One region of the Telluria sp. ZB2R32 genome, then DNA from elsewhere that is predicted to be linked to it. Evidence: predicted binding sites of a transcription regulator. Region 1 holds the regulator's gene; the other holds the start of a gene.
What was found. The regulator FNR, encoded in region 1, switches genes on or off when oxygen is low (the NO sensors DNR and NnrR bind a similar motif). The targets are predictions, from matches to a motif close to TTGATNNNNATCAA.
Positions count from the first base shown of each region.

Region 2: AC56LG_RS10300 (universal stress protein) is a predicted target of FNR. The motif match lies at 2,151-2,164, and genes of this name have one in related genera.

Region 1 covers NZ_JCASIG010000006.1:312,637-327,846, reverse strand. The annotation lists gene hemN (oxygen-independent coproporphyrinogen III oxidase) at 1-849, shown strand, start outside; gene AC56LG_RS19055 (sulfite exporter TauE/SafE family protein) at 851-1,606, shown strand; gene AC56LG_RS19050 (heavy metal translocating P-type ATPase) at 1,603-3,999, shown strand; gene ccoS (cbb3-type cytochrome oxidase assembly protein CcoS) at 4,001-4,156, shown strand; gene AC56LG_RS19040 (TraR/DksA family transcriptional regulator) at 4,196-4,594, opposite strand; gene ccoN (cytochrome-c oxidase, cbb3-type subunit I) at 4,780-6,240, shown strand; gene ccoO (cytochrome-c oxidase, cbb3-type subunit II) at 6,251-6,868, shown strand; gene AC56LG_RS19025 (cbb3-type cytochrome oxidase subunit 3) at 6,870-7,034, shown strand; gene ccoP (cytochrome-c oxidase, cbb3-type subunit III) at 7,027-7,962, shown strand; gene ccoG (cytochrome c oxidase accessory protein CcoG) at 7,959-9,350, shown strand; gene AC56LG_RS19010 (FixH family protein) at 9,361-9,912, shown strand; gene AC56LG_RS19005 (DUF885 domain-containing protein) at 9,986-11,821, shown strand; gene AC56LG_RS19000 (VOC family protein) at 11,994-12,422, shown strand; gene fnr (fumarate/nitrate reduction transcriptional regulator Fnr) at 12,464-13,231, opposite strand; gene AC56LG_RS18990 (cytochrome ubiquinol oxidase subunit I) at 13,384-14,847, shown strand; gene cydB (cytochrome d ubiquinol oxidase subunit II) at 14,849-15,210, shown strand, end outside.
Region 2 covers NZ_JCASIG010000003.1:211,173-226,382, forward strand. The annotation lists gene AC56LG_RS10290 (Crp/Fnr family transcriptional regulator) at 1-449, opposite strand, end outside; gene AC56LG_RS10295 (response regulator) at 895-1,539, opposite strand; gene AC56LG_RS10300 (universal stress protein) at 1,612-2,079, opposite strand; gene AC56LG_RS10305 (protein phosphatase CheZ) at 2,465-3,325, shown strand; gene AC56LG_RS10310 (chemotaxis protein CheA) at 3,325-5,217, shown strand; gene leuC (3-isopropylmalate dehydratase large subunit) at 5,458-6,858, shown strand; gene AC56LG_RS10320 (hypothetical protein) at 6,891-7,013, shown strand; gene leuD (3-isopropylmalate dehydratase small subunit) at 7,041-7,688, shown strand; gene leuB (3-isopropylmalate dehydrogenase) at 7,702-8,772, shown strand; gene asd (aspartate-semialdehyde dehydrogenase) at 8,798-9,925, shown strand; gene AC56LG_RS10340 (motility hub landmark protein FimV) at 10,381-13,395, shown strand; gene truA (tRNA pseudouridine(38-40) synthase TruA) at 13,392-14,192, shown strand; gene AC56LG_RS10350 (phosphoribosylanthranilate isomerase) at 14,202-14,927, shown strand; gene trpB (tryptophan synthase subunit beta) at 14,878-15,210, shown strand, end outside.

The DNA of each region.
Region 1 (15,210 bases):
CGGGTCCAGCCCGAGGCCGAAACGCGCGCCATCATCGCCGCCGCGCGCGATGCCGGCTTCCGCTCGGTGAGCATCGACCTGATCTATGGCCTGCCGAAGCAGAACCTGGAATCGATGGCGGCCACCATCGCCAGGGTGATCGACGCCGGCCCGGACCGCATTTCGCTGTATCACTACGCCCACCTGCCGCACCTCTTCAAGCCGCAGCGCCGCATCCTGGAAGCGGACATGCCGTCCAGCGCCGTCAAGCTGGACATGCTGGCCCTGTGCATCGAATGCCTGGGCGCCGCCGGTTATGTGTACATCGGCATGGACCATTTCGCCAAACCGGACGACGACCTGGCGGTGGCCCAGCGCCAGGGCCGCCTGCACCGCAACTTCCAGGGCTATTCGACCCATGCCGACAGCGACCTGGTGTCCTGCGGCGTGTCCGCCATCGGCGCCGTCGGCGCCACCTACAGCCAGAACGCGAAGACGCTCGACGACTATTACGAGGCGCTCGACAACAACGAACTGCCGGTGGTGCGCGGCGTCGCGCTCGGCATGGACGACCTGCTGCGCCGGACCATCATCCAGAAGCTGATGTGCCAGTTCGAGCTGTCGGTTGCCGCCATCGAGCAGGCTTTCCCGATCGCCTTCGACAAGTACTTCGCCGCCGAGCTGGCGCAGCTGCGCGGCTACGCGCGCGACGGCCTGCTGGCGCTGGACGGCGAGTGGATCACGGTGACCGCGCGCGGGCGCCTGCTGATCCGTAACCTGTGCATGGTGTTCGACCGCTACCTGGGCCCATCCGCTCCCGTATCCGCACCCGCATCTGCTCCCGCACTGCGCTATTCGCGCACCGTCTAAGATGGGCATCGCGCTGCTGCCGGTGTTCGTGGTCGGGCTGCTCGGCAGCGTCCATTGCGCCGGCATGTGCGGCGGCATTGTCGGGGCCTTGTCGCTGGCGCCGCCGCGCGCGCGCGCGGGCGCCGCCGCGATCGCGCTGCACGCTGTCGCGACGGCGCCGGCGCTGCCGCGGACACTGGCCTACAACGCCGGGCGCATCGTCAGTTACGCCGGCGCCGGCGCGCTCGCCGGGGGACTGGCCGGCGGCGCCGCGCGCCTGGCCGCGCTGCCGTTGCTGCAGGGCGTGGCCCACGTGCTGGCCAACCTGCTGCTGGCCGCGCTCGGGCTGTACCTGATGGATGCCTGGCGCGGCGTGGCCCGCATCGAGGGGGCCGGCGCCGCGCTGTGGCGGCGGCTGGCGCCGCTGCTGCGCCGCGTGGGTCCGCCGGACACGCCGGCGCGCATGTTCATGGCGGGCGCCGTGTGGGGCTGGCTGCCCTGTGCGATGGTCTACAGCGCGCTGGTCAGCGCCATGCTGAGCGGCTCGGCGGCCGGCGGCGCGGCCGTGATGCTGGCCTTTGGCCTGGGCACGCTGCCGATGATGCTGGCGCTCGGGGTGGCCGGCGCGCGCCTGCGCGGCTGGCTCGGCCTGCGCGGCGTGCGCCTGGCCTGCGGCCTGCTGGTACTGGGCTTCGGCCTGCTTGGCCTGGCGCGCGCGGCGGGCGGCCTGCCGGCCGGCTGGGCCGCCGTCTGCCTCACGCCCGGACTGGCGTCATGAACGCGCCCGCACGCGAACTGACGGGCTGCTTCCACTGCGGCCTGCCGCTGCCCGCCGGCCGCGCCTGGCAGGCGCGCGTCGGCGACCGCGAGCAGCAGATGTGCTGCCCCGGCTGCGCCGCCGCCGCCGAGGCCATCGTCGACGCCGGCTGCGCCGATTATTATGCCGAGCGCAGCGGCTACGGCGCGCGCGCCGACGTGGCGGAGGCGGCGGATGCGCCGGAGCTGGCGCTGTACGACGGCGCCGACGATGCCGCCGAGGCGGTCTTCACGGTCGAGGGCATCCGCTGCGCCGCCTGCGTCTGGCTGATCGAGCGCCGGGTGGCGGCGCTGCCGGGCGTGCTGGAAGCGTCGCTGAACGTCAGCGCCGGGCGCCTGCACGTGCGCCGCGATCCGGCGGCCTGCCGCACCAGCGCCATCCTGCGCGCGCTGCGCGCGATCGGCTACCGCGCCTATCCCTACGAGGCGCGGCGCCACGGCGAACACCTGGCGCGCGAGCGGCGCACGCTGTTTCGCCAGCTGTTCGTCGCCGGCCTGTCGATGATGCAGGTGATGATGTACGCGGTGCCGGTCTACCTGGCCGACGACGGCAGCATGGACGCCGCCATGGCCGCGCTGATGGGCTGGGCCTCGATGCTGCTGACGCTGCCGGCCGTGCTGTACGCGGCGCGGCCCTTCTTCGCCGGCGCCTGGCGCGACCTGCGGCGCGGCCTGCCCGGCATGGACGTGCCGGTGGCGCTCGGCATCGGCGCCGCCTTCGCCGGCAGCACGCTGGCCCTCGTGCGCGGGCAGGGCGAGGTGTATTTCGATTCGGTGACGATGTTCGTGTTCCTGCTGCTGGCCAGCCGCTACCTGGAACTCGATGCGCGCCGCCGCGCGGCCGGCGCGCTCGACGTCCTGCAGCGCGCCTTGCCGGCCGCGGCGCAGCGCATGCGCGCCTGGCCGCAGGAACGCGGCAGCGATCTGGTGGCCGCCGCCGCGCTCCAGCCCGGCGACGTGGTGCTGGTGGCGCCCGGACAGGCGGCGCCGGCCGACGGCACCATCCTGGAAGGCAGCACCGAGGCCGACCTGTCCCTGCTGACTGGCGAGAGCGCGCCGCGCCGCGTGGGACCGGGCGAGGTGCTGCCCGGCGGCGCCGTCAACATCGCCCAGGCCGTGGTGCTGCGGGTCGGCGCTGCGCCCTGCGACAGCACGCTGGCGCAACTGGTGCGCCTGGCCGAGCGCGCCGGGCAGGGCAAGCCGGCCATCGCCCTCAGGGCCGACCGGGTCGCGGCCTGGTCGGTCGCGGCCCTGCTGGTGCTGACCGCGCTCGTGTTCGGCGCCTGGCAGCTGGCCGATCCGGCGCGCGCCTGGCCGGCGGCGATCGCGGTGCTGGTGGTGACCTGCCCGTGCGCGCTGTCGCTGGCCACGCCGACCGCGCTGGCGGCGGCCAGCGCCAGCCTGCTGCGGCGCGGCGTGCTGGCGGTCAGCCCGCACACGCTGGAAACCTTCGAGCGCGCCACCCACGTCGTGTTCGACAAGACCGGCACGCTGACGCTGGGCCGGCCGCGGCTGCGCACCATCGGGCTGCTCGGCGCGCTGGACGAGGGCGCCGTGCTGCGCATCGCGGCGGCGCTCGAGGCCGGCAATGCGCATCCGCTGGCCGAGGCGATCCGCGCCGCCGCGCCGCCGGCGGGAGGGCACGCGACCGCGCTGGACATCGACCATGTTGCGGGGCAGGGCATCGAGGGAACGCTTGGCGGCGTGCGCTACCGGCTCGGCAGCGCGGGCTTTGTCGGCGCCGTCGCCGGACCGGCTCCGGCGGTGCCGGAGGAGGGCGCCGCCTGGCTGGGCCACGCGGGCGGCTGGCTGGCGCGCTTCGACATCGCCGACCCCGTGCGTCCCGAGGCGGCCGCCGTCGTGCGCCGTTTCGAAGCGGCCGGCAAGCGCGTGGTGCTGCTCAGCGGCGACAGCACGCGCGCGGCGCGGCGCGTGGCGGCCGAACTTGGCATCGCGGTGGCGCTGGGCGACCAGCTCCCCGCCGGCAAGCTGGCGTACGTGCGCCGCTTGCAGGGCGCCGGCGCGGTGGTGGCGATGGTGGGGGATGGCGTCAACGACGCGGCCGTGCTGCGCGGCGCCGACGTCTCGTTCGCGATGGGGAACGGCGCCGCGCTGGCGCAGCTGCATGCGGACGGCGTGCTGCTTGGCGACAGCCTGGCGCCGCTGGCCGACGCCGCCGCGACGGCGGCGCGCACGCTGCGCGTGATCCGTCAGAACCTGGCCTGGGCCAGCGTCTACAACCTGGCCGCGATTCCGGCCGCGGCGCTGGGCCTGCTCAACCCCTGGCTGTCGAGTATCGGCATGGCGGCCAGTTCGGCCGTCGTCGTGCTCAATGCGTTGCGTTTGCGGAGGTGAGATGGAAGCCTTGTACCTGCTCGTTCCGCTGAGCCTGGTGCTGGTCGCGCTGGCGCTCTGGGTGTTTTTCGGGGCCGCCGACAGCGGCCAGTTCGAGGACCTGGAAGGCCCGGCGCTGCGCATCCTGCGCGACGACGACAGCGCCGACCCGCCCTGACGGCCGCCTGCGCTGCGAAAAACGTCTACATCGACACGCTTACATCGTCGGGCCGCGGCCTGCGCCTTCTTCCTGCTCGATGCGTTCCTGGCAGGGCACGCAGGTGCGCACCGTCGGCGTCGCCAGCAGGCGCTGCTCGGGAATCTCGCAGCCGCAGGATTCGCAGATGCCGTAGCCGCCCGATTCGAGGCGGCCGATGGCGGCGTCGATCTCGTGCAGCAGTGCGGTTTCGTGGTCGGCGAAGCGTCCCTCGTCGTCGGCGATCATGCCGGCGGTGGGCGCGTCGTCGTTCTGGGCCTGGTGGGCGGCGGGCGCAATGACGGGGGCGTCGTCGCCGGTGCCGCCGTCGGTGCGGCCGCGCACCGTGGCCAGGGTGGCGTCGCGGCTTTCCTGCAGGCGTTTGGCGACTTCTTCGTGGAGGGATTGCGAAATGGGCATGGGGTTTCCTGTCGGGCGAAATGCGTGGTCACAATCCTCGATGCGTCTTGATGCGTTTCCTTGCAGCGGACGACTTCGTCCGTATCCCCAGTGAAACTGAACATTTTGATTCACATCAAGGATTTTTAAGGTCCAGAAAATTACTCTCCCGCTGTCATCGCAGCGAATCCACTCGGGAGAGTATCTTGAAAAGCAGTCTAAACTATAACTACAAGATCGTGCGCCAGTTTGCCATTGCCACGGTCGTCTGGGGCGTGATCGGCATGGCGGCCGGCGTCTTCATCGCCGCCCAGCTGGCCTGGCCGGCGCTCAACTTCGATGTGCCCTGGCTGTCGTACGGGCGCCTGCGTCCGCTGCACACGAACGCCGTCATCTTCGCCTTCGGCATCTGCGGCCTGTTCGCCACCTCGTATTACGTGGTGCAGCGCACCTGCCAGGTACGCCTGTTCTCGGACCGGCTCGCCGCCTTCACCTTCTGGGGCTGGCAGGCGGTGCTGGTGGCCGCCGCCATCACGCTGCCGATGGGGTTCACGCGCGGCAAGGAGTATGCGGAGCTCGAATGGCCGATCGCCATCCTGATCACCGTGGTCTGGGTCGCCTACGCGGTGGTCTTCTTCGGCACCATCGTCAAGCGCAAGGTGCAGCACATCTATGTCGCCAACTGGTTCTTCGGCGCCTACATCATCGCCGTCGCCGTGCTGCACGTGGTCAACGGCGCCGCGATCCCGGTCTCGGCCTTCAAGTCGTATTCGGTGTATGCCGGCGTGCAGGACGCCATGATCCAGTGGTGGTACGGCCATAACGCGGTCGGCTTCATCCTCACCGCCGGCTACCTCGGCATGGTGTACTACTTCATCCCGAAGCAGGCCGAGCGCCCGGTGTATTCGTACCGCCTGTCGATCGTCCATTTCTGGGCGCTGATCTTCACCTACATGTGGGCCGGCCCGCACCACCTGCACTACACCGCGCTGCCCGACTGGACCCAGTCGCTGGGCATGGTGTTCTCGCTGATCCTGCTGGCGCCCTCGTGGGGCGGCATGATCAACGGCGTGATGACGCTCTCGGGCGCCTGGCACAAGCTGCGCTCGGACCCGATCCTGAAATTCCTGATCGTCTCGCTCTCGTTCTACGGCATGGCCACCTTCGAGGGCCCGATGATGGCAATCAAGACCATCAATTCGCTGTCGCACTACACCGACTGGACCGTCGCCCACGTGCACGCCGGCGCCCTGGGCTGGGTCGGCTTCATCACCATGGGCTCGATCTACTACCTGATCCCGCGCCTGGCCGGCAAGAAGCAGATGTGGAGCGTGTCGCTGGTCGAAACCCACTTTTGGGTGGCCACCATCGGCATCGTCCTTTACATCGCCTCGATGTGGATCGCCGGCGTGATGCAGGGCCTGATGTGGCGCGCGGTGAATGCCGACGGCACGCTCACCTACACCTTCGCCGAAAGCGTCAAGGCCAGCTATCCGTACTACGTGATCCGCTTCGGTGGCGGCCTGCTGTACCTGTCGGGCATGGTGCTGATGGCGGTGAATACCTGGAAGACGCTGGCCGGCACGGTGAACGTCGACGCCCCGATTCCAGACCTGAACAAGCCGCGCCACGGCCACGCCGGCGCGCCCGTGCCGCACCACGCCTGAGGAAACGCGCATGAAAAACTTTACCCACGAATGGATCGAAAAGAATCCCTGGCTGCTGATCGGCCTGGTGCTCCTGGTGATCTCTTTTGGCGGCCTGGTCGAGATCGTGCCGCTGTTCTTCCAGAAATCGACCACCGAGCCGGTCGCCGGCCTGAAACCCTATTCTCCGCTGCGCCTGGCGGGACGCGACGTCTACATCCGCGAGGGCTGCTACAACTGCCACTCGCAGATGATCCGGCCGTTCCGCGCCGAAACCGAGCGCTATGGCCACTATTCGGTGGCCGGCGAATTCGTCTACGACCACCCCTTCCAGTGGGGCAGCAAGCGCACCGGGCCGGACCTGGCGCGCGTGGGCGGGCGCTACAGCGACGAGTGGCACCGCACCCACCTCGACAACCCGCGCGACGTGGTGCCGGAATCGAACATGCCGGGTTACCCATGGCTGGCGGCGAACCGGCTCGATCCCGCCGCGATCCTGCCGAAACTGCGCGCGATGCAGCGCCTGGGCGTGCCCTACAGCGAGGATGACGTCAGCAACGCGCCCGCCGCACTGGCGGGGAAAACCGAACAGGATGCCCTGGTCGCCTACCTGCAGGGCCTGGGCACGCAGATCAAGAAGAGGAACTGAGATGGACATCGAACGCCTGTTTGACAGCGCGAGCAGCGTCATGACCGTGGTGTCGTTCGCCACCTTCATGGGCATCGTGCTCTGGACCTTCCTGCTGAAACGCGGCGCCGATTTCGACGCCGCCGCGACGCTGCCTTTCGCCGACGCGGAGGACGACCATGAATGATTTCACCAGCGGCTTCTGGAACTGGTACATCGCCCTCGTCACCATACTGTCGATCGCCGGCTGCGCCGTCCTGCTGTGGTCGCAGTCGACCCACAAGGCGAAGATCGGGCCTGACGGCGAACCCGAAAAAACCACCGGCCACGTCTGGGACGAAGACCTGACCGAGCTGAACACGCCGATGCCGCGCTGGTGGATGTGGCTGTTCTACCTGACGATCGTGTTCGGCGCCGCCTACCTGCTGCTGTATCCGGGCCTGGGCAGCCACGCCGGCCGGCTCGGCTGGGATTCGCACGGCGCCTACAAGGCCGAACTGAAGCAGGCCGATGCCGACTACGGCCCGCTGTTCGCGCGCTACGCCGGCCAGAGTGTCCAGGCGGTGGCGGCCGATCCGCAGGCGCGCGCGATCGGCGAGCGCATGTTCATGAACTACTGCGCCCAATGCCACGGGTCGGATGCGCGCGGCAACAAGGGCTTTCCCAACCTGCTTGATGACGACTGGCTGCACGGCGGCGACCCGGCCGCGATCAAGGCCAGCATCATGGCCGGGCGCGTCGGCCAGATGCCGCCGATGGGGGCGGCGCTCGGCTCGGACAAGGACGTCGAGGCCGTCGCGCACTATGTGCGTATTCTCTCCGGCCTGACCGCCGATCCGATCAAGGTCGTCTTCGGCAAGCCGAAGTTCGCCGCCTGCGTGGCCTGCCATGGCGCCGACGGCAAGGGCAACACCCTGCTCGGCGCGCCCAACCTGGCCGACAAGGTCTGGCTCTACGGCGGCAGCGCCGAGACCGTGATGGAGACCATCCGCAAGGGCCGCACCAACACCATGCCGGCCTTTGGCGAATTCCTCGGCGAAGCCAAGGTGCACGTGCTGTCGGCGTATGTGTGGAGCCTGTCGCATCCGGCGGGCGCACAGGTGGCGGCAAAATGAACGAGCCCCGCGAAGCGGTCGTCAGGATGTACGCGCCGCGCCAGGAGATCCATCCGCGCGAGGCCAGGGGCCGCTACGCGACGCTGCGCTGGGTGTGCGTGTGGCTGACCCAGTTGCTGTTCTACGGCCTGCCGTGGCTCCAGTACAACGGGCGCCAGGCGGTGCTGTTCGACCTCGGCACACGCCAGTTCCACCTGTTCGGGCTGGTGCTGTGGCCGCAGGACTTCATCTACCTGGCGGGCCTGCTGATCGTCTGCGCCTACGGGCTCTTCCTCGTGACCACGGTGGCGGGGCGGGTCTGGTGCGGCTTCGCCTGCCCGCAGACGGTGTACACCGAGCTGTTCCTGTGGATCGAGCGCCGCATCGAGGGCGCGCGCAGCGCCCGCATCCGGCTCGAGCGCCAGCCCTGGAACCTGGAAAAGATCGGCAAGAAGGGCGCCAAGCACGCGGCCTGGCTGGCGCTGGCCTTGTGGACCGGCTTCAGTTTCGTCGGCTACTTCACGCCGCTGCAGTCGCTGCTGGCCGGCGTGCGCCACCTCGACCTGGGCGGCTGGGAAACCTTCTGGGTGCTGTTCTATGGCCTGGCCACCTACGGCAACGCCGGCTGGCTGCGCGAGCAGGTCTGCAAATACATGTGCCCCTACGCACGCTTCCAGAGCGCGATGTTCGACCGCGACACCCTGGTGGTCACGTACGACCGCGCGCGCGGCGAGCCGCGCAGGCCGGGCGCGCAGGCGGGCGCGCGGGCGGGCGAGCCGGCCGGCGACTGCATCGACTGCACCCTGTGCGTGCAGGTCTGCCCGACCGGGATCGACATCCGGCGCGGCCTGCAGTACGAATGCATCGGCTGCGCCGCGTGCGTCGACGCCTGCGGCGAAGTGATGGACAAGGTCGGCAAGCCGCGCGGCCTGATCCGCTACGCGACCGAGAATGCGCTCGCCAGGGGCTGGGACATGGCGCAGGTGCGGCGGCGCCTGCTACGGCCGCGCGTGCTGGGCTATGCGGCGGTGCTGGCGCTGATGGTGGCGGGCATGACGGCGTCGCTGGCGCTGCGCGTGCCGCTGAAGGTCGACGTCATGCGCGACCGCGGTTCGATGGGGCGCGAGGTCGAGGATGGCCGCATCGAGAACGTCTACCGCCTGCAACTGATGAACACGAGCGAAGAGGCACGCCTCTTGCGCATCGCGGTGGCCGGCTTGCCGGGCGCGTCGATCGTCGACGAGGAAGTGGTCGAGATCGGCGGCGCCAGCGCCCGCTCGGTGGCGGTGCGGGTGCGCGCCGAAGCCGGCGCCAGGGCCGGTTCGCAGCGCATCGCCTTTACCGTGACCGCACTCGACGACGCCGCCGTGACGGTGCGCGAAGAAGCGGTCTTCATCGTTCCGCGCTGAGGAGAACGGCATGCGCAAGGAGTCACCCGTGTTGCAGCAGGAGCGCCCGGCGCCCTGGTACCGCCATCGCTGGCCGTGGTTCATCATGCTGGGGCCGGTGGTGGTCATGCTGGCCACCGCCGTGACCGTGCTGCTGGCGCTGCGCCAGCCGGACGCGATGGTGGTCGACGACTACTACAAACAGGGCAAGGCGATCAACCAGGACCTGCGCCGCGACCGCATGGCGAGCGGCCTGCGGCTGGACTTTGCGGCCCGCCACGAGGCCCGCGCCGGGCGCCTGGTCGGCCGCCTGGAAAGCTTCGGGCGGCCGCTGGCGGCGCCATTCCGGATCCACCTGGCGCATCCGACCCAGCCGGCCAAGGACCTGGTGCTGGACGCCTTTCCGAACGACGACGGCAACTTCGCGCTGGGCCTGCCTGCGCTCGAGATGACGCACTGGCAGGTGGTGGTCGAGGACGAGGGCAGGCAGTGGCGCCTCGCGCGCAGCTGGAGCCCGGCGAAGGACCCCGGCCTGCACATCGTCGCCGACCGCCAGGATGGAGCGGGGCGGGCGGCCCCGTAAAGATTGGCGTGCATAACTCTTCCATGTTAGATTCGCCACGGCACTTTGCCGAACAATAAACAGAAGAGAGACCATGCCGATTTCCACCCCGCGCAGCCTGCGCGCCGCCGTTGCCGCCCTGTTCATTCCGCTCGCGCTCGCCGCTGCCGCCGTCCCCGGCAGCGCGCTGGCAGCGCCTGTCGCCAAGGCGAGTGCCAGCCAGGCCGCGAACAAGCCGAACGCCGCCTTCGACGCCTGGGCCGAGCGCTTCGCCAACGACTGGGTGCGCATGAACCCGCAACTGGCCAGCAGTACCCAGTATTTCAGCGGTGCGGAACAAAGCGCGCTGGACCGCCAGCTGACGCCGCAAACGCCGGCCCGGCGCCAGCAGATGGTGGCCCTGGCGAAAACCGGCGTGGCCCGCCTCGATCAATTCCTCGCCGGCCCGCTCGACGAGACCCGGAAGATTTCGGCCGCGGTGATGCGCTGGTCGCTGTCGAACGTGATCGCCAACGAGCCGTTCGAGGATTACGGCTTCGTGTTTTCGCAGTTCGGCGGTCCGCAGGTCGGCCTGGTCAACTACATGACCCAGACCCACCCGATGCGCAGTGCGCAGGACGTCGACAGCTGGCTGGCACGCCTGGAGCAGGTCGGCACGCGCATGGACGAGGCGCTGGCGCGCGCCCGCAGCGCCAGCGAGCGCAAGCTGATCCCGCCGCGCTTCATCCTCGAGCGCGCCCAGTTCCAGGTCGACACCTTCCTGAAACCGGCGGTGCCGCAGAACGTGCTGGTCGCCTCGCTGGAAAAACGCAGTGCCGAGCTGAAAGACATCACGCCCGAAGCACGCACGGCAGCGATCGCACGCGCCACGCGCATCGTCGACGAAAAAATCCGCCCGGCCTACCTGCGCGTGCAGGGCTTCATGGCCGGACTGCATCCGCAAACGAACGACACGGCGGGCATTGCGCGGCTGCCGGGCGGGCTCAAGGCGTACGAGCGCGCCATCGCCAACTTCACCAGCACTACCCTGAGCGCCGACGAAATCCACGCGATCGGCCTGCGCGAAGTGGCGCGCCTGGAAGCCGAGATGGACAAGCACCTGCGCGCACTCGGCTTCACCGAGGGGAATATCGAAACGCGCATGAAGGCGCTCGACGCCACCTTCCAGCCGCAGGGCGACACCGATCCGCGGCCGGCGATCCTGGCGCAGTACAAGGAGATGGTGAAGGACGCCCAGGCACGCAGCGCGTCGCTGTTCAACCTGAAGCCGCGCGCGCCGGTCGACGTGCTGCGCGAGCCGCCGCTGACGGAAGCCTCGGCCGCGGCCCACTACAGCCTGCCGGCGCCGGACGGCAGCCGTCCCGGCGTGTTCTGGGTCCCGCTGCGCGGACCGAAGTTCGACATGATCCGCATGCGCAGCCTGTCCTACCACGAGGCGGTGCCGGGCCACCACTTCCAGCTGGCGATCCAGCAGGAGCTGGCCGGCATCCCGAAATACCGCAGCCAGCGTATCTTCAGCGGCGGCAGCGCCCACAGCGAAGGCTGGGCGCTGTACACCGAACGCCTGGCGGTGGAGCAGGGCTGGTATGCGGGCGACGTGCCGGGTCTGCTGGGCGCGCTCGGCTCGGAACTGTTCCGCGCGCGCCGCCTCGTCGTCGACACCGGCCTGCACACCAAGGGCTGGACGCGCCAGCAGGCGGTCGACTACGGCATCAACGTCGAGGAAGTCGACCGCTACGTGGTCTGGCCCGGCCAGGCCACCGCCTACATGATCGGCATGCTGCGCATCGTCGAATTGCGCGAGAAGGCGAAGGCCGCGCTGGGACCGAAGTTCTCGCTGCCGGCCTTCCACGACATGGTGCTGGGCGCCGGGTCGGTGCCGCTCGACGTGCTGGGGCAGCTGGTCGACGGCTGGATTGCGAAGCAGTAGGGCGGGCATGCCCGCCGTACGCGCAGGTGCGTGGGCATGACCTTTCTTATATCTGCCGCGGGGTCGCACACGCCGTAAGGCGGGCATGCCCGCCCTACGTGCGCAACCGTTATCGCCGATGGCATACGTGGCATAATCGCCTGACCGACGAGGTGTCATCCGAGGAGCACACATGCAAACCCAGGAACTCCACCGCGGCCGCCTGATCGACCACATCCAGCTGGTCGTCGCCGACCTGCCTGCCTCGCGCACGTTCTACAGCGCCGTCTTCGCCGTCCTGCAAGTGCCGCTCGGCGGGCAGGGCGACGACTATTTCTGGTACGACGAACTGTTCGTTTCCAGCGCTTCCAGCGACGCCGCCCAGGGCCGGCTGACCGGGCGCCATCACCTGGCCTTCCAGGCGCGCGACCGCGCCGGCGTCGATGCTTTTTACAAGGCGGCGTTGCAGGCCGGCGGCCGCGACAACGGCGCGCCGGGCGAGCGCGCCTATCACCCCGGCTATTACGGCGCGTTCGTTCTCGACCCGGACGGCAACAACATCGAAGCCGTCCATCATGGCGAGGCAACCCGCAGCGCGCCTTCGGTGACCGTCACGTTTTGAGCGTCACGTCGTGAGGCGTCCCGGAACCGGGACGCACCGTCTCAGTTCATCGGGCTGCAGGTCTCGGTGCCGGCCGCCATCGCTTTCAGCCGGGCAGGTTGGAGCAGTTTTACCTCGCGCTTGTCGACCGCGATCCAGCCCTGCTTCTTGAATCGCGACAACAGCCGGCTGACGCTCTCGATGGTCAGGCCAAGGTAATTGCCGATGTCTTCGCGCGACATGCGCAACCCGAACTCGGTGGCCGAATAGGCGCGCGCCGCATAGCGCGCCGACAGGTTCACCAAAAAGACCGCGAAGCGCTGCTCGGCGCGCATATTGCCCAGTAATAACATCACGTTCTGCTCGCGCGTGATTTCCTGGCTCATGATTCGGTGGAAATGGCGCAACAGCGTCGGCACCTGGCCGAACAGTTCTTCCAGGCGCGCGAACGGGATCTCGCAGACCTCGCTGTCCTCGAGCGCCACCGCGTCGCAATGGTGGCGGTCGCCGCTGATCGCATCCATGCCGAGCAGTTCGCCGGCCATCTGGAAGCCGGTGATCTGCTGCTCGCCGGCCGCATTGATCTGGTAGGTCTTGAAGTGACCGTAGCGCACGGCGTAGAGGCTGCGAAACGCCTCGCCCATCGCGTACAGGCGCTCGTCGCGGGCAATGCGGCGGCGCGCGCCGATGATCTGGTCGAGGCGGTTCATGTCGGTGTCGTCGAGCCCCATCGGCAGGCACAACTGGTGCATGCTGCAGGCGCCGCAGCTGGCCTTGATGACGCCGAGATTGATCGGCGCGCCGGCGGGGAGGGAGGTGCCTTGGCTCATCGTTGCAAGGGAAAGGAGGGGAAGGTGGGTTACGCGCGATTATAGACCGGACTGTCGCGCAATCCCATCTTTTCGCGATCGGGGCAAATGCCAATTGTGCGCGCCCCGGCCCATGCTAGATTCTGGACACCCACAGCGAATGAGGAGCACCCATGTTTGGCCTATCGGCACTGGACCTGGCACGCGTGCAGTTCGCGTTCACGATGTCGTTTCACATTCTGTTCCCGGCGGTGACCATCGGCCTGGCCAGTTACCTGGCCGTGCTCGAGTTTTCCTGGCTGCGCACCAAGCGCCAGGTGTATGTCGACCTGTACCACTTCTGGCTGAAGATCTTCGCCGTCATGTTCGGCATGGGCGTGGTCTCGGGCATCGTGATGGCCTACCAGATCGGCACCAACTGGAGCTACATGTCCGAATTCGCCGGTTCCATCATGGGACCGGTGCTGGCCTACGAGGTGCTGACCGCCTTTTTCCTGGAAGCGGGCTTCCTTGGGGTGATGCTGTTCGGCTGGACCCGGGTCGGCCCCGGTCTGCATTTCATGGCTACCTGCATGGTCGCGGTCGGCACGCTGATTTCCGCGACCTGGATCCTGGCCGCCAACAGCTGGATGCAGACGCCGCAGGGTTACGCCATCGAGGGCGGGCGCATGGTGCCGGCCGACTGGCTGGCGATCGTCTTCAATCCCTCGTTCCCGTACCGGCTGCTGCACATGGTGGCGGCGGCCTACCTGTGCACGGCGCTGATCGTCGGCGCGGTCGGCGCCTGGCAGCTGTTGCGCCGTACGGACAACCCGGCGGTGCGCAAGATGCTGTCGATGGCGATGTGGATGATCCTGCTGGTCGCGCCGATCCAGGCCGTGATCGGCGATTTTCACGGCCTCAATACCGCCGAGCACCAGCCGGCCAAGCTGGCGGCGATGGAAGGGCACTGGCAGAACGAGCCGGGCGAGGCGATCCCGCTGCTGCTGTTCGGCATACCGGACATGGAGGCGGAAAAAACCCGTTTCGCCGTCGGTATCCCGCACCTGGGCAGCCTGATCCTGACCCACTCCTGGACCGGGCAGATCCCCGGCCTGAAGGAATTCGCGCGCGAAGACCGGCCCAATTCGCTGATCGTGTTCTGGAGCTTCCGCCTGATGGTCGGCCTGGGCCTGTTGATGATCGCGCTCGGCGCCTGGGGCTTCCTGCTGCGCAAGCGCGGGCGCATCTTCACCTACCGCCCCTTCCTGCATGCCGCCCTGTGGATGGGGCCGGCGGGCCTGGTCGCCATCCTGGCCGGCTGGACCACGACCGAGGTCGGGCGCCAGCCCTGGGTGGTGTACGGCGTGCTGCGTACGGCCGACGCCGTCTCGCCGCACGGCGCCGGGCCGCTGGCGCTCACGCTCGCGCTCTTCGTCGTCTCCTACTTCTTCGTGTTCGGCGCCGGCACGCTGTACGTGCTGCGCATGATGAAGAAGGGGCCGCAAGCTTTCGAGCTGCACCGCGCCACCGAGGGCGGGCCGGGTGAAGGGCGCACGCCGATGCGGCCGCTGTCGGCGGCCGACGTGGGAAATGACGACGACGATACGAGCGGCCACGGCGGCGCCGGCATGACACTCGACCCGAAAGGACCATGAGATGGGCATCGATACTTCGGTCATCTGGGCCGTTATCATTTATTTTTCGGTCTTCATGTACGTGGTGCTGGACGGCTTCGACCTCGGCATCGGCATGCTGTTCCCGTTCGTCAAGCAGAAGCGCGACCGCGACACCATGATGAATACCGTGGCGCCGGTCTGGGACGGCAACGAAACCTGGCTGGTGCTGGGCGGGGAGGGGTTGCTGCTGGCCTTCCCGGTGGCCTATTCGATCATCCTGACCGGGCTGTATTTACCACTGATCTTCATGCTGGTCGGCCTGGTGTTTCGCGGCGTCGCCTTCGAATTCCGCTTCAAGGCCAAGGATCACCGGCGCCACCTGTGGGACAAGGCCTTTATCGG
Region 2 (15,210 bases), on a different contig from region 1:
ATGCCAATCATGGCCTGCTCACGCACCAGCTCGCGGCTCATGACGCCGTACATCAGGTTTTCCAGCTCCATGTGCACGCGGCCGAGGGCGGTCAGTTTCTTGAACGGCAGCAGGATCAGGTCGCAGTCCGACAGCGCCACGGCTTCGGAGGCGTAGTGGCGGGTGTGGATGCCGTCGACGCCGAGCATGTCGCCCTTCATCGGGAAGCTCAGCACCTGTTCGTTGCCGAACTCGTCGATCAGCACCGTTTTCAGGAAGCCGGAGTTGACGATGTACAGAGTGTCGAAGGCCTGGCCGATGGTGTGGACGCGCTGGCCGGTCTTGAACTGTACGTGCTGGAACAGCAGTTCTTCGGAATTGATGGAGACCGCGGCCGGGATGTGCAGCAGGTCGCAGACTTCTTTCAGGTTGGACCACAGGCGGCCCTGGCGTTGGCGGCCTGCTTCCATTGGTGTGGAATGCATGGTCGACGAGGCGTTGCGTTGTTCTGGCGTTGGCTGGGACTGCATGCTCATCTCCGGTGAAGAAATCTTCTGGCAGGGCAGGTGGCTGGGGCCGCTACCGGGTGCTTCAATAGGATTCATCAAGCGGGAGGCTTGGCTTACGGAGAGAAATTAGATCGCAAGCAAGTCGATACGCTGAATTCAGTATGCCAACACGAGTTCGGCATGGGTATCAGCAATGGCTGAATGTGTAGGTAGGAGAGGAACTAGTAACGTAGGAATTTTCTTACCAAAACGGGGCGTCGCGGGCACTATCCGGTACAACAACTTGCTGGCAGGGCAGCAAAGCGTGGATTGCAGCGTGGCGGGCAAGGCACAAATGGCCGCCCGCCACTGTCAAACGTTGTTAATACGGCGAAGGCAATGCCGCCGTTTCAGAAGCTCGACCGGTTCAGGCTTTCAGAGGCGCCAGCAGACGATGCGCCACGGCATACTGCACCATTTCCGACAGCGACGTCATCCCCATCTTCTGCATGATGCGCGTCTTGTGGGTACTCACGGTCTTCACCGACAAATGCAGGTTGTTGGCGATTTCGGTGATCGACTTGCCGCCGACGAGCAGCGAAAACACTTCGAATTCGCGGTCCGAGAGTTGTTTGTGCAACAGCTGCTCGTTGGGCGCCATGATGTTCAGCGCCAGCTGCTCGGCCACTTCGGTACTGATGTAGGGCCGGCCCGAGGCCACCTTGCGGATCGCGCCGACCAGCTGGGTGCCCGCGCTCTCCTTGGTGAGGTAGCCCTGGGCGCCGGCGCGGATGGCGCGCACCGCATACTGTTCCTCTTCGTGCATGGTGAGGATCAGGATGGCCAGCTTGGGCGCCTCGCTGCGTACCTGGCGGATCAGGTCGACGCCGCTGCGCCCGGGCATCGACAAATCGAGCAGCAGCAGGTCGAAGCCGCCCTGGCGCACCAGCGACAGGACTTCGAAGCCGTTGGTCGCTTCGCCGACGATCTCGACGTCGAGCGCGCCGTCGAGGATCCGCTTCAGCCCTTCACGCATGATCGTGTGATCATCTGCGATGACGATTCTTATCATGAATGCACCCCCTTGCCACGTGGTCCGCGGCTTATAGTGTGCACGCCGCGGCGCGGCGTGCCGGCGCCGGCATCAGGTCGAGGCTGGCTCGTTGATCAGCCGGTGCACCAGTACCGGCTTGGTGGTATGCGACAACACTTTATTGGTGACGCTGCCCAGCAGGAGCTGGCCCCAGCCGCTGCGCCCGTGCGAACCCATGAAGATCAGGTCGCAGCCTTCCTGCTCGGCGACGTCGACGATCTTCAGGGCCGTGGCGTCGGAAAACGCGGTCATGCAGCTGTGCTGCAGTCCGGCCTGCTCGCAGGAGCGCATGATCCTGCCCATGTAGTCTTCGCCGGTGCGGCGCATCTGGCTGATGTAGTCGTCTTCGCTGGGATACGAGGGCGGAATGATCTCGACGTACACCGGGTACTGGTAGTCCGGTGCGACGAACAGGGCCAGCACTTCGGCACCCATCTGGTGCGCGAACTTGACCCCGGCGCAGGCAGTGTGCTGGGAAACGGCGGAGCCGTCGGTGGTGATCAGGATTTTCCGGTACATGATGAGCCCCTCCAATACGCTATGTATTCTGGCTGCTGCTGAATGTGCCGGGCTTGCGATAGCGCAACCTGTTGACTTCGCTCAATGATGAGCCCGCCTTCGCTGGAAGGCTTGCAAAAACAGTGCACAATCGACGCGACCACAAAAACAACACCTGACTTGTGAAAATATTCAGGAACGGCACGGTTTTATTGTCGCGGAATTAAGTTTCCTTGTCCATTTCGGCGTATTGCTTTTTCCGATATTTACCTACGGCAACTGCGCTGCTACACTCGCTAACGATTTTTGGGCTTCCGGCGGCGGCACGACGCGCGTGGAAGTCCGCATCCACCGGACCGAAGCACGCAAGATTGCGAGACATTCATATTATGGAGAAGCAGGGATTATGACCGACGCCGCCGACGATTTCGACGCACTATTCGAGGAAGTGGCAGCCCAGCGCGCCAGCGCGCCGGCCCCGGCTGCAGCGGCTGCAGCGGCTGCGCCCGCCTCTACCGCCACCGCCGATGAAGACGACCTGGACGCACTGTTCGACCAGATCGCTACCAACAAGCCCGCCGCGCCGGTTGCTCCGGCCGCGGCCGTTTCCGTCGCTACCGCGCCCGCAGCTGCGAGCGCTGCCGACGACGGCGCCGAGGGCGACAAGAACATGTACGAACGCCTCGGCGGCATCGTGCGCCTGCTGCACGACTCGCTGCGCGAACTGGGCTACGACCGCGCGTTGTCCGAGGCTTCGTCGCAGATCAACGACGCCCAGGACCGCCTGGAATACGTCGCCACCCTGACCGAGCAGGCCGCCAACAAGGTCCTGAACACCCTGGACGAAGGCATGCCGGCGCAGGACAAGCTGTCGAAGCAGGCGCAGGACATGTCGGGCCGCTGGGATGCGCTGTTCGCCGGCAAGCTGAGCCTGGACGAATTCAAGGCCCTGGCCGGCGACTCGCGCCAGTTCTCGCAAGCCGTGTCGGCAGCGACCGAGGCGGAAAAAGCGCGCCTGCTGGAAATCATGATGGCCCAGGACTTCCAGGACATCACCGGCCAGCTGATCAAGAAAGTAGTCGCGATCACCAAGACCGTGGAAAACGAGCTGGCCCAGCTGCTGCGCGATAACGCGCCGCCGGAAACGCGCGCCAAGCTGGCCGAGAAAGAAGCTGCACCTGTGCAATTGATGTCGGGCCCGTCCGTGCCGGAAGCGGCGCTGGACCAGGATAACGTCGACGACCTACTTGCCGATCTGGGATTCTAATGGACGATATGCTCAAGGACTTCGTCGTCGAGGCGATGGATCTGGCAGTCAATGTTGAAGAGCACCTCCTGCGCCTCGAACGCGATCCGGACAACAAGGAAACGCTGAACGCGGTGTTTCGTTCGTTCCACACGATCAAGGGCGGCGCCGGCTTCATGGGCCTGCCTGCGCTGGTTGCGGCCTGCCACCTGACGGAGAATCTGTTCGACGCCCTGCGTACGGGCGCCGCGCCGGTCACGCCGCTGTCGATCGAAGCGGCGCTGCAAGCTTCCGGCTTCGTCGCCGACCAGTTGAACGACCTGAACAACGGCGCCACGCCGGAACAGCTGGCGCCGATGCCGGCCGACCTCGAGCGCATCCTGACGGACGCGATCGAAGGCAAGGCGCAGGTGGCACAGGTGGCCGCGCCTGCTCCGGTAGCTGCACCGGTGGTTGCCGCCGCGCCGGTTGCCGCGCCTGCCGTCGCTGAAGACGGACTCGACTGGCCCGCGATGTACAACGCCGTGGTGCCGGCCAGCGCCGCGATTGCGACTGCCGCGACTGCCCCGGTTGCTGCAGCCACTGCCGCGCCGACGCCAGTCGCCGCGGTCGCGCCGCAAGCACCCGCCGCAGCACCTGTTGCGCAGCACGATGCCGCGCCGGCCGCGAAAGCCGGCTGGGATGGCGTCGACCGCCGCAACGACGTCAAGCCCGTTGCCGCCGCCCCGGCCAAGGACGAAAGCATCCGTATCGATGCCGTGAAACTCGACGCGCTGCTGGAAGTGGCCGGCGAATCGGTGCAGGCCGCCAACCAGGCTGCCGTGCTGCTCGAACGCCTGTCGCAGTTCAAGTTCGAAGGGCAGGCCGCCACCCTGATGGCGACGCTGACCGAAACGCTGGAACGCGCCTCGCGCTATTCGGCCGAACTGCAGCGCGCCACGCTGGCCACGCGCATGCAGCCAGTGGGCCGCCTGTTCCAGAAATTCCCGCGCCTGGTGCGCGAGCTGGCGAAAGACCTCGGCAAGGACGTCGAGCTGACCATCGAAGGCGCCGAGACCGAAGTCGACCGCGTCGTCGTCGACAGCCTCTACGATCCGCTGGTACACATGCTGCGCAATGCGCTCGACCATGGCGTCGAGTCGCCGCAGGAGCGTGTCGCCGCCGGCAAGCCAGCGAAAGCATTCATCCTGCTGAAAGCCTGGCAGGAAGCCAACAGCGTCATGATCGTGCTGCAGGACGACGGCAAGGGCATGGACCCGATCAAGCTGCGCCGCAAAGCCATCGACAAGGGCCTGATCGGCGAAAACGGCGCCCAGAGCGACGAAGACGCCTACCAGCTGGTGTTCCTGCCGGGTTTCTCGACCAAGGAAGTGGCGTCGTCGGTCTCGGGCCGCGGTGTCGGCATGGACGTCGTGAAAACGGCGGTGGAAAAGAACCGCGGCGCGATCCGCATCGATTCTTCGCTCGGCCACGGCACCAAGTTCGCGATCCGCCTGCCGATCGAACTGTCGATCGTGCCGACCATGCTGGTCTCGACGTCCGGCGCTTCGCTGGCGCTGCCGATGGCGGTGGTCGAGCGCGTGGTCGAACTGCCGGAAACCTTCTCGATGGTCGGCGGCGCCCCGGTGCTGAAAGACCAGGGCCGTCCGCTGCCGGTGCGCTCGCTGGCCGGTTCGCTCGGCTACGAGGAAGCGGTGGAACGCGTCGGCATCGTCATCAATGCGCCGCAGCCGTATATCCTGGCGGTGGAAGCGGTCGACGGTACCGCCGACCTGGTGATCAAGCCGATGACGGCGTTGACCGTCGAGGGCATCACCGGCACCGCGCGGTCGGCCGAGGGCGAACTGGTACTGGTGGTGGGCCTGTCGTTCCTGATGGATGGCTGCCGCAGCACGGTGCGCATGGCCGCATGAATGCACTAAACGAGTGAAAAAGGGGGACATTGGCCCTTGCAATAAAAGCCTGCGCAGCCGATGCGCAGGCTTTTTTTATTTGCACCTGAGCCGTTCCATGCAAATCTTGTTTGCCACACAAGTGATTTATTGGCAGAAACGTGCAAAACGGCCTTACTTCTGCCGCAGTGCACAATTATGGCATAATCAAAATCCCACTATCGACAGTGGCCGCACGTAAGACTCAGCACGGGACACAGCATGTTAAAAACGCTCTACGACAAACTCTGGGAATCGCACGTCGTGCGTGCCGATGCCGACGGCACCACGGTGCTGTATATCGACCGCCACCTGGTGCACGAAGTCACCAGTCCGCAAGCCTTCGAGGGTCTGCGCGAAGCCAACCGGGGCCTGTGGCGCAATGCCGCCAACCTGGCCGTGGCCGACCATAACGTGCCGACCACCGACCGCCGCGAAGGCATCGCCGACCCCACCTCGCGCCTGCAGGTCGAGACGCTCGACAGCAATGCGAAGAGCTTCGGGCTCACCTACTTCAACATGAACGACAAGCGCCAGGGCATCGTCCACGTGATCGGGCCGGAGCAGGGCGCGACCCTGCCGGGCATGACGGTGGTCTGCGGCGACTCGCACACGTCCACCCACGGCGCCTTTGGCTGCCTGGCGCACGGCATCGGCACCTCGGAAGTCGAGCACGTGCTGGCGACGCAGACGCTGCTGGCGAAAAAATCGAAGTCGATGCTGGTGCAGGTCGACGGCACGCTGCCGCCGGGCGTGACCGCCAAGGACATCGTGCTGGCCGTGATCGGCCGCATCGGCACCGCCGGCGGCACCGGTTACGCCATCGAATTCGGCGGCTCGACCATCCGTGCACTGTCGATGGAAGGGCGCATGACGGTCTGTAACATGGCGATCGAAGCGGGCGCGCGCGCCGGCATGATCGCCGTCGACGACACCACGATCAACTACGTGAAGGGCCGTCCATTTTCCCCAAGCGGCCCGCAGTGGGAGCAGGCCGTCAGCTATTGGCGCACCCTGCACACCGACCCGGGCGCGAAGTTCGACATGGTCGTCACCCTGGACGCGGCGCAGATCCGTCCGCAAGTCACCTGGGGCACCTCGCCGGAAATGGTGACCTCGATCGACGGCCGCGTGCCCGATCCCGACCAGGAAAAGGATGCCGTGCGTCGCGACGCCATGGAAAAGGCGCTGACCTACATGGCCTTGACGCCGAACACGCCGATCGAGAACATCCGCATCGACAAGGTCTTCATCGGCTCGTGCACGAATTCGCGCATCGAGGATTTGCGCGAGGCCGCCGCCATCGTGCGCGGACGCCAGCGCGCTTCGAATGTGAGACTGGCGCTGGTGGTGCCGGGTTCGGGCCTGGTCAAGGAACAGGCCGAGCGCGAAGGCCTCGACCAGATCTTCAAGGCCGCCGGCTTCGAGTGGCGCGAGCCGGGCTGCTCGATGTGCCTGGCGATGAATGCCGATCGCCTGGAGCCGGGCGAACGCTGCGCCTCGACCTCGAACCGCAATTTCGAAGGACGGCAGGGGCAGGGCGGACGTACCCACCTGGTGTCGCCGGCAATGGCCGCCGCGGCCGGGATCGCGGGCCACTTCGTCGACGTGCGCGCACTCTGAATAAATAATATAAACAGATTTACAGGACCATCATGAAAAAAGTATTCGCCCTCTCCCTGGTTGCCATCGTTCTCGCAGGCTGCAACACGATTTCCGGCATCGGCCGCGACGTGCAAAAGGTCGGCCAGGTCGTCACCGGCGCTGGCGGCAAGTAATTCCATTGAACGAACCGGGTAGAGGACATGGATAAATTCACCGTACATGAAGGCCTGGTGGCGCCGCTCGACCGCGCCAACGTCGACACCGACGCCATCATTCCGAAGCAGTTCCTGAAATCGATCCGCAAGACCGGCTTCGGCCCCAACTTGTTCGACGAGTGGCGTTACCTCGACCATGGCGAGCCGGGGCAGGACAACAGCAACCGTCCACTGAATCCGGACTTCGTGCTGAACCAGCCGCGCTACCAGGGGGCGTCGATCCTGCTGACCCGCAAGAACTTCGGCTGCGGCTCCTCGCGTGAACACGCGCCATGGGCGCTGCAGCAGTACGGTTTCCGCGCCATTGTCGCGCCGAGCTTTGCCGACATCTTCTTCAACAACTGCTACAAGAGCGGGCTGCTGCCGATCGTGCTGACCGAAGCGCAGGTCGAGCAGCTGTTCAATGAAGTAAAAGCATCGAGCGCTTTCAGGCTCGTGGTCGACCTGGAACACCAGGTGCTGCGCAGCCTGGACGGCAGCATCGGCTTCGAATTCGCGATCGACGACTTCCGCAAGTACTGCCTGCTGAACGGCCTGGACGACATCGGCCTGACGCTGCGCCACGCCGACGAGATCCGCGCCTTCGAAGAACGCCACCTGGCGCGCCAGCCCTGGCTGGCCAACACGATTTGACAAGAAAGCGACCATGAAGATTGCAATCCTGCCGGGCGACGGCATCGGTCCCGAAATCACGGCGCAAGCGGTGCGCGTGCTCGAAGCGCTGGGTGAATCCTTCGAGATGGAGCATGCCGAGGTCGGCGGCGCCGGTTATGCGGTGCATGGCCATCCGCTGCCCGCATCGACGCTGAAGCTGGCGAAGGAAGCGGACGCCGTGCTGTTCGGCGCCGTCGGCGATTATCAGTACGACACGCTCGAGCGCGCGCTGCGCCCGGAGCAGGCGATCCTCGGCTTGCGCCGCGAACTTGGCCTGTTCGCCAACCTGCGACCGGCGATCCTGTATCCGGAACTGGCCGGCGCCTCGACCCTGAAGCCGGAAGTGGTGGCGGGCCTCGACATCCTGATCATCCGCGAACTGACCGGCGACATCTATTTCGGCAAGCCGCGCGGCGTGCGCGAGTGCCCCGACGGGCCCTTCAAAGGCCAGCGCGAAGGTTTCGACACGATGCGCTATGCCGAAGGCGAAATCCGCCGCATCGCCCACGTGGCCTTCCAGGCTGCGCAGAAAAGGGATAAACGCGTGACCAGCGTCGACAAGGCGAACGTGCTGGAAACCTTCCAGTTCTGGCGCGACATCGTCACCGACGTGCACAAGGAATATGAGGATGTCGCGCTCGAACACATGTACGTCGATAACGCGGCCATGCAGCTGGTGCGCGCGCCGAAGAAATTCGACGTCATCGTCACCGGCAACATGTTCGGCGACATCCTGTCGGACGCCGCCGCGATGCTGACCGGCTCGATCGGCATGCTGCCTTCGGCCTCGCTCGACGCCAGCAATAAAGGCCTGTACGAACCCTCGCACGGTTCGGCACCGGACATCGCCGGCAAGGGCATTGCCAATCCACTGGCGACGATCCTGTCCGCCGCAATGATGCTGCGCTTCTCGCTGAACAAGGCCGAGCAGGCCGACCGCATCGAGACCGCCGTAAAGCGCGTGCTCCAGCAAGGATTGCGCACAGCGGATATATTCGAGGATGGCACGCAGCGCGTGAGCACGGAACAGATGGGCGACGCGGTCGTGCGCGCGCTCGGATAACTTTTAAAAACAAACGGGAAATAAAATGAAATTGGTAGGCCTGGTAGGTTGGCGCGGCATGGTAGGTTCGGTCCTGATGCAGCGCATGCAGGACGAGGGCGATTTCGACCACATCGAGCCGGTGTTCTTCACCACCTCGAATGCGGGCGGCGCCGCGCCAGCGATGGCGAAGAACGAAACCACGTTGAAGAGCGCGCACGAAATCGCCGAACTGGCGAAGTGCGAGATCATCATCTCCTGCCAGGGCGGCGACTACACGAGCGAGGTCTTCCCGCAGCTGCGCGCCAGCGGCTGGGACGGCTACTGGATCGACGCCGCCTCGACCCTGCGCATGAACGACGACGCCGTCATCGTGCTCGACCCGGTCAACCTCGACGTCATCAAGAACGCACTCGCGCGCGGCGTGAAGAACTACGTCGGCGGCAACTGCACCGTGTCGTGCATGCTGATGGGCCTGGGCGGGCTGTTCGAACAGGGCCTGGTCGAGTGGATGACCTCCATGACCTACCAGGCCGCGTCCGGCGGCGGCGCCCAGCACATGCGCGAGCTGCTGACCCAGTTCGGCACCATCAACGGCGCCATCAAGCCCCTGCTCGACAACCCGGCCTCGGCCATCCTCGAGATCGACCGCACGGTGCTGGCGACCCAGCACGGTTTGTCCGCTGACGAAACCAAACAGTTCGGCGTGCCGCTGGCCGGCAACCTGATCCCATGGATCGACAAGGACCTGGGCAACGGCCAGTCGAAGGAAGAGTGGAAGGCCGGCGCCGAGACCAACAAGATCCTGGGCCGCGGCGAAGGCTTCGGTACCGCTGCGATTCCAGTCGACGGCCTTTGCGTGCGCATCGGCGCGATGCGCTGCCACTCGCAGGCGCTGACCATCAAGATGACCAAGGACGTGCCGCTCGACGAGATCAACGACATCATCGCCTCGCACAACCAGTGGGTGAAGGTGGTGCCGAACACGCGCGAAGCGTCGATGCATGACCTGTCGCCGGCCGCCGTCACCGGCAGCCTGAACATCCCGGTGGGCCGCCTGCGCAAGATGTCGATGGGACCGGACTACCTGTCGGCGTTTACGGTCGGCGACCAGCTGCTGTGGGGTGCGGCCGAGCCGCTGCGGCGCATGCTGCGGATCGTGCTGGAGAAGTAAAACAACGCCCGCGAATGCGGGCGTTTTTGTTTTTGTAGGGTGGGCTTCGCCCACGCGGTACGACAGTTGATCAGCGGTTGTTCAACAATGGCACGCTCGCATAAGGTAAGAAGTTTGTCGTTTCGACGGAGTTACCGCCGTACCGCGTGGGCACACGTGCCCACCCTACGGTAGACTTGGCGATTCGATCACACCTGTTGGTGCCCTGATAATCTCTGCTCATCAATACGATATCTAAACATTATCGATAGCTCATCCATCCCACAGAATCACAAGCCTACGCCCCGCAGCGCTTGCATGCTCCAGTGCATGATGATATGTTGAGACTTCCGGGAAACCGTCCTTTCCCTCCTGCCAACCTTCTCGACACCAACTCCAACCCTATGCCACTGAACCGCCGCCCTCAGATCATGTCGTCCGCGTTGAAAACGCTTACCGCAGCGGTCGCCAGTGCAGTGTTGTTGACTTCGGTGGCAAACGCGGCGGGACTGGGTAAACTCACCGTCCTCTCGGCCCTCGGCCAGCCGCTGCGCGCCGAGATCGAACTGACCGCCGTCTCGAGCGAAGAAGCGTCGAACCTGGTGGCGAAACTGGCCAGTCCCGAAGCCTACCGCGCCGCCAACGTCGACTTCAATCCGGCACTGCTGTCGCTGCGCTTCGCGGTCGAGGGGCGCGGCGGGCGCCAGTTCGTGCGCATCACCTCGCCGCAGCCGTTGAACGAGCCCTTCGTCGACCTGCTGCTGGAGCTGTCCTGGGATGGCGGCCGCCTGGTGCGCGAATACACCTTCCTGCTCGATCCGGCCGAGCTGCGCTCGACGCAATCGGCGCAGGTGGCGCCGGCACCGGCTGCGCGTTCCGGTGCGGCCCAGACGCCAAGGCCGGCGCCGGCCGAGAGCGCGCGTCCGCAACGTGGCGCACGCGCCGACGAGACCGCGGGCGAACCGGCCGCACGAGCGGCTGGCACGGCTGCCAGCCCCTCGCGCTACCGCGTCAAGGCCGGCGACACGCTCAGCCGCATCGCAGGCAAACTGAAACCGGTCGACGTCTCGCTCGACATGATGCTGGTCGCCCTTTACCGCGCCAACCCGGACGCGTTCATCAGCAACAACATGAACCGCCTGAAGTCGGGTCAGATCCTGTCGGTGCCGAGCGGCGACAGCATGCGCGGCATCGATGCGGAAGAAGCACACGGTACGGTCGTGGCGCACGCGGCCGACTTCAATGCCTACCGCAGCAAGCTGGCCGGCCAGGTCGCCACCAGCGCGCCGGCACGCGAGGCGCCGGCAGGGCAGAGCGCGACCGGCCGCATCACGGCCAAGGTCGAGGAGCGCCCGACCGCCGCCAACGAATCGCAAGACCAGCTGCGCCTGTCGAAAGCGGCGCCGAACCGTCCGGCCACAGGCGCGGCGGCGCCGAACGCGGAAGACGCGATCGCCAGGGAAAAGGAATTGGCGGACGCCCAGACCCGCGTCAAGGAGCTGGAAAAGAACGTCAACGAGCTGGAAAGCCTGATCACGGTGAAGAGCCAGACCGGCGCCGACGCGACCCAGCGCGCCGCCGATGCGCCGGCCACGCCGGCAGCGCCGGTGGTCGTCGCCCAGGCCGACACCGAACCCAAGCCCGCACCGAAGATCAAGACCGCGCCGAAACCGATCGTGTTCGACACCCCGGCCGAGCCGGGCCTGCTCGACACCCTGATGGACAACATCCTGTACCTGGGCGCCGGCGCCGCCGTGCTGCTGCTGGCCGCGCTCGGCCTGTCGCAGCGCCGCAAGCAGAAGGTGGCCGTGCAGGCGTCGCCGAATCCGCCGACCATCCTCGGCAGCGCGGCCCAGCCGGGACAATCGATGTTCGCCGAAACCGGCGGCCAGAGCGTTGACACCCACGACAGCGTGTTCAACTCCAGCTTCGCGCCCTCGGCCAGCCAGCTCGATACCAACGAAGTCGACCCGCTCGCAGAAGCCGAGCTGTACCTCGCCTACAACTTCGACACCCAGGCCGAAGACATCCTCAAGGAAGCGCTGCGCAACGACCCGTACCGCCATCCGGTGCGCCTGAAATTGCTCGAGATCTACGCGGCGCGCAAGGACGTGCGCGCCTTCGAGACCCAGGCGACCGAGCTGTACAGCCTGTCGGGCGGCAAGGGCGACGAGTGGGCGCAAGCCGCCGCGCTCGGCCATACGCTCGATCCGGCCAACCCGATGTATGCGCAGGCCGCCGGCGGCGGTGCGGCGCTGGCCGTCGGTGCCGCGGTGGCGGGAGCCGGCGTGGCCACTGTCGCCGCAAACAACGATGCCGATCCGCAGGCCATGCTGTCGCAACAGCTCGAACAAGCCTTCCGCAGCCGCGAGGCATCGCCCGAGATCATCGAGCCCGATGCGACCGTGGACGCCGTCACCGGTGCGCCGCTGGGCAGCGACTTCGACTTCAACAGCCTGGGCCTGGACCACGATGCCACGGCGCTGCCGCAGGCCGATGCAAACAAGGCTGACGACAACCTTCTCGACTTCGACCTCGGCGGCCTGTCGTTCGAACCCGTAGCTGCCACCGCCACCGGCACGGCCAATGCCGTGCACGACGACCCGACCGCCGTGCCCGACCTGCAATTCGACATGGAGCCGTTCGCGCCGCTCGAGCCGGCATCGGGCACGCCAGTTGTCGCCAACAGCGCCAGCCTGGACGACCTCGCCTTCGACATCGACTTCGATTCGCCGCCGGCAGGCGCGCCGACGGCCGCACCGGTGTCCGACGAGGACGACGCCTTCGTCCTCGACCTCAGCAAGAGCGGCCCGGACACCGACATCGACATCGCCCAGCTGGCGCGCGAATTTGAACTGAACGAAGTAAATGAGCCGGCCGCACTGCCGCCGCTGCCGGACGTCCCGGCAACGCCAGCGGAATCCGACCTGAAGGACCCGCTGTTCGACCTCGACGCGATGGACTTCAGCCTGACCGACACGACCCCGGTGACGCCTGTGGGCGCGCGCCAGGAACCGGTGTTCGACTTCGGTTCGACCGACTTCGACCTGACCCCGCCGGTGGCCGACGCGTCGAAGGAGACGACGGCGCCCGTCGACAAGGACCCGCTGTTCGACCTCGACATGATGGACTTCGGCCAGCCGGCGGCAGCGGCCGCGCCGCAGGACGATCCGTTCGCGCTGGACGACGTGCCGGCGATCCCGAACCCGGGCACGCCGGTGCCGCGCTTCGACCTGTCCACCATGGACCTCGACCTGCCGCCCAACGACTTCGCCCTGACGCAGCCGGAGACGCCCGCAGGCAGCCCGGCAGGCACCACTGCCGAGCTGACCGCGGCGCAAATGGAAATGGAAACCAAGCTCGATCTGGCGATTGCCTACCAGGAGATCGGCGACAAGGAAGGTGCGCGCGAATTGCTCGACGAAGTCATCAAGGGCGGTAACGTCGAACAGTCCACCCGCGCCAGTGCCATGCGCGCCCAGTTAGCGTGACCCGGATTGCACTCGGACTCCAGTACGTCGGCACCGGCTGGAATGGATACCAGAAACAGCCAAGCCGTGACACCATCCAGGACGCCCTCGAGATCGCCCTCGAGAAGTTCGCGCGCACGAAGCTGAGTACTACCTGCGCCGGCCGCACCGATGCCGGCGTCCATGCGGTCGAGCAGGTCGTGCACTTCGATACCGAACTCGATCGACCGATGCAAAGCTGGGTGCGCGGCACGAATACCTTCCTGCCCGATTCGATCGCCGTGCGCTGGGCCAGCGAAGTGGCGCCCGACCCCGAGGGCCAGGAGTTCCACGCGCGTTATTCGGCGCGTTCGCGCACCTATCACTACGTGTTGTACAACAACCCGAATCCATCTTCGCTGCTGGCCGGGCGCGCCGGCTGGGTGTTCCGTCCGCTCGACGTCGAACGCATGCAGCAGGCCGCGCGCCACCTGATCGGCCTGCACGACTTTTCCTCGTTCCGCGCGTCGGGCTGCCAGGCCAATACGCCGATCAAGGACATGCAGGAAATCGGCATCGAGCGGCGCGGCGACATCATCGTGTTCACCGTGCGCGCCAGCGCTTTCCTGCATCACATGGTGCGCAACCTGGTGGGCGCGCTGATCTACGTCGGCGTCGGCCGCAACGAGCCGGACTGGATGGCCGGCGTGCTGGCCGCGCGCAACCGCGACGCCGCCGCGCCCACCTTCATGCCCGACGGCCTGTACTTCGCGAAAATCGATTACGATCCGAAGTGGGGATTGCCGCAGGAAGCGATCTCGCCTTTACCGTGGCTTTGAGGTTTTAGCATGCACCGTACCCGTATCAAAATTTGCGGCATCACGCGCGAAGAAGATTTGCGCGCCGCAGTGACCGCCGGCGCCGACGCGCTCGGCTTCGTGTTCTACCCGAAGAGTCCACGCTACGTGTCGCCGTCGAGGTTCGCCGAACTTGCAGCGGGCTTGCCGCCTTACGTCAGCTCGGTTGCCCTGTTCGTCAACGCCAGCCTGGAAGAGGTGAGGGCGGTGGTCGACGCCGGCCCGGTCGCGCTGCTGCAGTTTCACGGCGACGAAACAATGGACGAGTGCGCGCGCATCGCCGCTGCCGTGCAGCGCCCGTTCGTGCACGCCTACCGCGTCAAGCCGGACACGGCGCCATCGGATTTGCTAGAATGCGAACTCGCATACCGCGCCGCCAGTCCCTGGTTTTCCAGCCTCCTGCTCGATACCTACGTGGACGCCTACGGTGGCGCTGGAAAGGTCTTCGATTGGTCTCTTATCCCAAAAGAGCTCGCGCCTCGGGTCGTTTTGAGTGGTGGCTTGAGCGTGCAAAACGCGACTGACGCAGTCGCCCGCGTACGTCCCTGGGCCGTCGACATCAGCAGTGGTGTCGAGGAGGCCAAGGGTATCAAGGACGCCCGCAAGATCGCTGGTTTCATCGCCGCGGTGCGGGCAGCCGATGCCAACATTGAAAGCGAACATTCCCATGAAATCAGTACAGGAAGCAGCCCTGGAGACCCAGGAAGCCGTCCTTGAACGGTCGATCAACGCACTGTTCCAGACCGTCGACTATCAATTCCCCGATGCGAAAGGCCACTTCGGCCCCTACGGCGGCAGTTTCGTCGCCGAGACGCTGACCCACGCGCTGGCCGAGCTGAACGAAGCCTACGCGCGCTATTCGCAGGACCCTGAATTCCTCGACGAATTCCGCTATGAGCTGGCGCACTTCGTCGGCCGTCCGTCGCCGGTCTACCACGCCAAGCGCTGGTCGGAACTCGCCGGCGGCGCGCAAGTCTTCTTCAAGCGTGAAGACCTGAAC